DNA from 3 places in the Paenibacillus beijingensis genome. Region 1 is predicted to be linked to each of the others. Evidence: riboswitches for the same ligand, from Rfam matches in the RefSeq annotation. Region 1 holds a riboswitch; each other region holds the start of a gene.
What was found. A riboswitch is a leader RNA that binds a small molecule or an ion and turns the genes downstream of it on or off. The one in region 1 is predicted to bind cobalamin.

Region 1 (2,196 bases):
GCCGCCGCGCGTTATTTCAAGCAGCATCGCCGGCAGGCTCATCATAAAAAAGAGGCACGTCGAGCCGAATAGAACAAAATAAAAGCGGATCGGAATTCCGGCATAATAAACGGTCCAAATCGTCATCCACGCCCAAATCGCCGCTTGCACGAGCGGGTGGGTCCAATACGACAGCACAACCATCACGGCGGCAAAGCCGGTCTTCCACATCGGCGACACGGATCTGAACCGGTTGCCATACGACAGCGTATCGATGCTTTTGATCATCGCTTGTCCTTGTTCGACGACTTGGACGATCTGCCTTTAAACAAGCCGATCACATAACCGATAAAACCGGCTCCGATGGCGGCCTGCAGCGCAAACAGCATGCTTTCCGTTTCCGCGGGCGGCTCAAGCAGCGGCGTGAACCACGGCTCGAAGGAAGGATTAATCTCCCTGATCATCTCCTCGGCAGCTCCATCCGCTCCTGTGAACTCTCCATTCACAAGCAGCAGCGGCAAAACGCCCAGCAAAATAACCGCAGCCACGATTAACCCGTTTTTGACCTTATTGTTCATTTGCTGCCAGCTCCTTTCATTTTGCGCTGCAGTAACGAAAGCTCATTTCCGCTGTACGATTGCAGCCAGTTCCAAACCAGCACCGTCAGCAAACCTTCACTAACGGCAAGCGGAATTTGAGTCAGGGCAAAGATGCCGCCGAACTTCGCAAACGAAGCGATAAAACCGCCGTCCGCGGACGGAAAAGCGGCTGCCAGTTGAATCGACGTCACGACGTAAGTCGACAAATCGGCGAGCGCCGCAGCGGTGAAGATCGACAGCTTTTGCTTGCCGGTCGATTTCATGATCAACGTATATACCGCATATCCGACCATCGGCCCCGCCACCGCCATCGAGAACGCGTTTGCTCCCAGCGTCGTCAAACCGCCGTGAGCAAGCAGCGTCGCCTGGAAAAAAAGCACGATCGAGCCGAGCACGCTCATCGGCAGCGGACCGAACATGACGGCGCCAAGCCCGGTACCGGTCGGATGCGAGCTGCTGCCCGTAACCGACGGAATCTTCAGCGCCGAAAGCACAAAGGTGAATGCGCCGGCCAGACCCAGCATCAGCTTCAGCTCCGGCGCTTCTTTCGTTAATTTGATGAGCGAGCGCACGCCCAACATAAAAAACGGAATAAATACGGCCCACCAGAACATCGCCCATGCCGGAGGCAAAAACCCTTCCATAATGTGCATCGCATAAGCGGACCGGGGCTCATTGACCCATAAATAACAAACAAAACCCGCGATCAGCAATACAGCCGATTTGTTAACCTTCACAACCATTCCTCCTCTTTATATTCACACAAAAAAAACCAATCCCGGCTTATGCAGGATTGGTTTGGGCACGCATGAACAGACGACAAAAAGAAGTTCCCGGTCGTCGGCAGCAACAAACGTACACCAATTCCTTTCCGCGAAGGTCAATATGGCGATACAAACTAGGTAGGTCTCCTGGCTTCAGATCGACGTTTTCTTTTGTCTTCCCCGGTTTTACCCAAGTGACGTTCGAAAAGAAAACTCCCTGTATACAGTGGCGGGACCGCTCGGGATTTGCACCCGATTCCCTGTTACCCTTTGCATCCGCAAAGGCACCTAGTTTATTGGAATATGATTAGCTTTTAATTAAAACTATCATTTCCCGTCGTTGACTGTCAATTGAGATTTCGAAAGAGAGACAAGCCGAAACGGCGATCGCGGTCTCAAAGGGCGTACCATTAAAAAAAACCCTGAGGATAACCTCAGGGTTATGAGTGCGGCAAATATTAAATCCAGGCTTTCAAATTGACCTGCTTGATGAAGTCTTCGCGGCTTTGCACTTCTTTCGACCCCGCATCGGCGGTCTCTTCGTCCGAAGACTTGACGTTCATAATGCGGTTGAACAGCTCCTCGTTGCGAGTGGCAAGCGCAAAGTCGATCAGCGCCTCGCGTTCAACCCGGTCGACTTCCTGTTGAATCAGTGCAGCCTCAAGCTCCACATCTTCGCCCGGCAGCAGAAAACTCCGGTTCGCAGACGGCACGCGCACAACATATTCAAATATGCTGTCCGCATTGCGGTCATAAGCGATAATATATCCGTACTCCCCGATCGGAAGGTTCTGTTCGAAATGATCGGCCACAATGACGACCTTTTCACCCAGCTTCAGCATCGTCTTCGCCCC
Region 2 (2,196 bases), 1.3 Mb from region 1:
CTGCGCCGCCTCGACCACTTCAGGTTCATCCGCCTCTTCTCGCATGTCCTTTTTTTCCTCGCGGGCGTTTAGCGACCATGGCTCCGCCTCCGTGCGCAGTCGCTCATGAGGCTTAAGCGGCTGCTCGTCCGTTTGCAGCGTATATTTACGCTGGTAACCGCGCGGCGTTATCATTAAACCTTGATAAACAGACGTCGTGGAGTTGCCGATGATAACCGTCGTCAGCATCCCGATGTCATGGTCCAGCATGGAGCCGAGCGTCGTTAATATCACCTGCTCGCGGTCACGATAAGCGCTTTTGACGAGACCGACCGGCGTTTCCGGCGAACGGTATTTCAGCAAGATGCGCTGCGTCTCCACAATCTGGCGGGTGCGTCTCCCGCTTCGCGGATTGTACAGCGCAATAATAAAATCAGCGGACGCTGCCGCATCCACCCGCTTTGCGATCGTCTCCCATGGTGTCAAATGATCGCTTAAGCTGATCGTGCACGCATCGTGCATCACAGGTGCTCCAAGAAGCGAAGCACATGAATTAATCGCAGAAATGCCCGGAACAACTTCGACCTCTACGCCCGATGCCGGCTTCCAGCCTTTCTCGATCAGCACCTCGTAGACGAGTCCGGCCATGCCGTATACCCCGGAATCGCCGCTGGAGATGACCGCGACTTTTTTTCCCATCTCTGCCTGACGTACCGCTTCCTGCGCACGGCTAACTTCTTCCGTCATTCCCGTCCGCACAATTTCCTGATCGGTCAAAAGCCCGCGAATGAGATCGACGTAAGTGTTGTAGCCGATAATAACGTCGCTCTCCTCGATCGCCTGCCGCGCCCGCTCCGTAATATGTTCAAATGCTCCAGGCCCAAATCCGATAATGAGCAGCTTGCCCTTTGTTTCAGCCATAACGCTCCCCCTATCCATTACAATCATTTCGCAATCCGCTGCCCTGAACAAACAACACCCTTCTAGGAATGCAACAAAAAAAGCACCCCCATTGGAGATGCCTACGAACAGAACTAGTATAAGGAAATGAACAAGGGGCCTTCCGATCGGCAAACCGATTAACGGCATACCTCACACCCGCAAGTTGCTGCCTTACACCTCCCTATTACGCGTAGGTTCAATGGTGTTGATAGAACAGGCAGGTCTCCTGACTTGCGGATCATAGCTTGTGCTCACAGCCTTCCCATTTCAAACATTGAAACAGTGGCAATAGAGCAGCTCCCCGCTTACAGTGGCGCGACCGTACCGGAATTTCACCGGTTTCCCTATTAAGTCGAATGCTTCCACTCGACACCTGGTTCCATAAAATATGTGCAAATAATTTGAACTATAACATATTGTTCATCATTTCGTCTACTCTATATTTCCTTATCGCTTCGACAGAGTATTCGTTGCAAAGCTTCATTGCCTTGAACCTGTCCGATGCTTCCACACAGCCCACGAGCTAACCGCGTAGAGCAAGGCGCTCGTGTAGAACAGGGCATTGATCGTTAACCAATCGAGCAGGTAACCGCCGATCAGGACGGCAAACCCTGAAGCAACCGACGTCCAGAACTGGTAGTTTGCTAGAACGGGTCCGCGTACCCCGGACTGGCTCCCATCGGCTAGCAGCAGGCGCTCCCCCATTTTTTGCATGGCGCTGCAGGTGCCCATCAGCAGTTGCAGCACGATTACCCAGAAGTAGGAGCCCACCCACGGAAAAGCCAGCATGGCCGCCGTCATTCCTAGCGAGCTCAAGACCAGCACTAGCGGGCCATACCGGTCGAGCCTTGCTCCAAGCCATTGGGATGCAAGTGCCGAACTGATTGTAAATACGGCGAACGCGAGCCCGTACTTCGAGTAGCTGTTTCCGAGATTTTTGAGAAACAACAGGTAATACGGATATATCATACCGGCTGCCAGCGTCACGATGCTTTGGGAGCGGATGAGCCACTTGATCTCCACTACGTTTCGTCCCCTCTATACTGTTCAAAGAAATGGTTCATAAAAAGATGATCCGGATCGTATTCGTCCTTTTTTGCGAAGAAAGCTTTGTTCTCCGGATACGCTGCCCGAAACTGCTCCAAAGTCGGATAGCCGACGTAAGGCAAATAATACGTGCCTTGATGACGGATAACTTCATCAATAATTCGCTGTATCCCTCGCCGGGTCGTGGCCTGTTTCGCATCCGAAAGCGGAACGTTAAAAAGACATACA
Region 3 (2,196 bases), 1.8 Mb from region 1:
GCACGATGGCCTCTTGGCCTTCGTTCCAACCGTCGGCTGCGCCTCCAAACAATCGACTCGTCAAAATGCCCCATACATCATGAAGGGACATTCCGGCAGAGCCGAGAGAAAGACTGACAACGACAGAAAAGGCAAGGAGGAGCAAGCCTGCTCCTCCATAACCGTACAATTTGGCTTTGATGCCCATTTTATTTCACAAGGTCGGGATGAATCGCCTTTGCCAGATCGAGAAGCCCGTCCGCGAGGCGGGGACCGACACGGACAAGCGGATCCATCGGCACTTCCGCGAAGCGGTTGTTCTTCACCGCGTCGATAACCGACCAGCCCGCACGGCTCTTAATGCCGGGCAAAATCGGGTTACCGTCCAATTTCGGATATACGATCAGCTCCGGATTGGCCTTGACGATTTGTTCGGAGTTGACTTCGAACCAGCCGCTTTGGTCGCCGGCCACATTCGTACCGCCCGCCAGCGTCACCAGTTCATCCATAAACTCGCCTTTGCCGACCGTCCAGCCCGGCGAAAACTCCAGGTACACTTTTGTCTTCGGAGCGTCTTTCACCGCGTCCGTGACCTGCTGCTTCACATCTTTCATATGCTGCTGCACTTGTCCGGACTGCTCCTGTTTGTTCATGATGAGACCGAGCTGGCCGATTTTGTCAACCGTTTCATCGTACGTTTTCGGTGCGGACGCGTACACTTTAATGTTCAGCTGGCGCAGCTTTTCTATCGCTTCCGCATTCATCGTCGAAGAGGCGACAACGAGGTCGGGATTAAGCGCGGTGACGGCTTCCACATTCGTCTTCAAATCGCCGATTTTCGTTTTTTTGCTTGCCTCCTCGGGATAGTTGCTGTATTCGTCGACGCCAACGACTTCATCGCCCGCTCCGATCGCGAATAACGTTTCCGTTTCGCTCGGCACGAGCGATACGACGCGCTCCGGAGCTTTGTCAAACGTAATCTCCGTTCCCGATGCATCCTTGACCGTCAGCGGATACGCGGTCGTCTTGGCGTCCGCCGAATTGCCGGTTGCCGCTCCCGTACTTGGTTCCTCTGACGCGGCCGATTGGCTCGCACCGTTTGCAGGCGCCCCGTTCGTGGAGGCTCCGCTGCCGCTTTCGCCGCCGCTGCCGCATGCGGCGAGAAGCAGCATTACTGCTGCGATCATGATGGCAACCGATAATTTGAAGGATTTCATTGCTTGTTGTTTCATTTCTTCCAACACCCCTGTCTTTAATTTAAAACTTGAAGCAGAAACTTTTGAGCGCTGTCTTCATCTCCAACAGCGGTCAAAAGTTTCGCTGTGAAAATATTAAGGAAGGATCAGCATGAAACGTTATCCTTTCTTATATTTAAAAAAAGCACCTCCGAACGTGTCGGAAGTGCTTCCTGTCTACAGGAACAAAAGGTTTGCTTGTCCGGCGGCAACCATATCAAAATACAGGTTCCCTCAAAGCAAGCAGCCTCTCTCCGACACCACCCTAAATCCTCGTAGGTTACAGCGTCCTGAAACAGGCAGGTTTCCTGGCTTCAAGCTGCTGCCGTGCATGTCTTCCCGGAGTATGAAGCTCCAGTGACAGCATCTGTGCGCGGCATGTTCCGAAGATACGGCATGCTTAAAGACTGCCGAAGGCGGAACGCTTGTTACAGTGGCGGGTCCGTGCCGGAATTTCACCGGACTTCCCTTTTAACCGCTGCGGGCGAAAGCTACTGCTCCCGCGCTGCGGCACCTGTTTCCATGTTTATGAAAAAGATTCGTAGTAACTATACCATCCCTTCCCCGGCTTGTCTATCCTTATCCGCAAAGCTTGCGCCGCGCGTGCCCGCTGCCGCATCATTCTGCCGAATTCTCCTTCAGCTTGCGGTCAATCAAGCGGCCGAGCCGCAGCGCGTTGCAGACGACCGACAGCGAGCTGAGCGCCATCGCGCCTCCGGCCATCCACGGCTGAAGCAGGCCGCAGACCGCCAGCGGCACGATCATCATATTGTACAACAGCGCAAAGGCCAGATTTTGCCGGATATTGCGAAGCGTTAGGCGGCTGATCGCGATTGCCTGGCAAATGCCGGTCAAGCGCGGCCGCAGCAGCGTCAGATGACCCGCCTCCAATGCCGCCCGGGCTCCGCTTCCGAGCGCGAAGCCGACATCGGCGGCAGCCAGCGCAGGGGCGTCGTTCCAGCCGTCGCCGGCCATTGCCGTG

Region 2: linked by a shared signal. The riboswitch ahead of cobJ (precorrin-3B C(17)-methyltransferase) and the one ahead of VN24_RS03445 (energy-coupling factor ABC transporter permease) in region 1 are both predicted to bind cobalamin.
Region 3: linked by a shared signal. The riboswitch ahead of VN24_RS21350 (ABC transporter substrate-binding protein) and the one ahead of VN24_RS03445 (energy-coupling factor ABC transporter permease) in region 1 are both predicted to bind cobalamin.

What each region holds. Positions count from the first base shown of each region.
Region 1 covers NZ_CP011058.1:718,823-721,018, forward strand. Annotated here, with positions in the region: gene cbiQ (cobalt ECF transporter T component CbiQ) at 1-267, opposite strand, end outside; gene VN24_RS03440 (energy-coupling factor ABC transporter substrate-binding protein) at 264-557, opposite strand; gene VN24_RS03445 (energy-coupling factor ABC transporter permease) at 554-1,315, opposite strand; cobalamin riboswitch at 1,463-1,649, opposite strand; gene VN24_RS03450 (hypothetical protein) at 1,801-2,184, opposite strand.
Region 2 covers NZ_CP011058.1:5,133,451-5,135,646, forward strand. Annotated here, with positions in the region: gene cobJ (precorrin-3B C(17)-methyltransferase) at 1-900, opposite strand, end outside; cobalamin riboswitch at 1,121-1,314, opposite strand; gene VN24_RS23185 (MFS transporter) at 1,402-1,944, opposite strand; gene VN24_RS23190 (FAD-binding oxidoreductase) at 1,944-2,196, opposite strand, start outside.
Region 3 covers NZ_CP011058.1:4,709,810-4,712,005, reverse strand. Annotated here, with positions in the region: gene VN24_RS21355 (FecCD family ABC transporter permease) at 1-181, opposite strand, end outside; gene VN24_RS21350 (ABC transporter substrate-binding protein) at 189-1,211, opposite strand; cobalamin riboswitch at 1,496-1,747, opposite strand; gene VN24_RS21345 (heavy metal translocating P-type ATPase) at 1,833-2,196, opposite strand, start outside.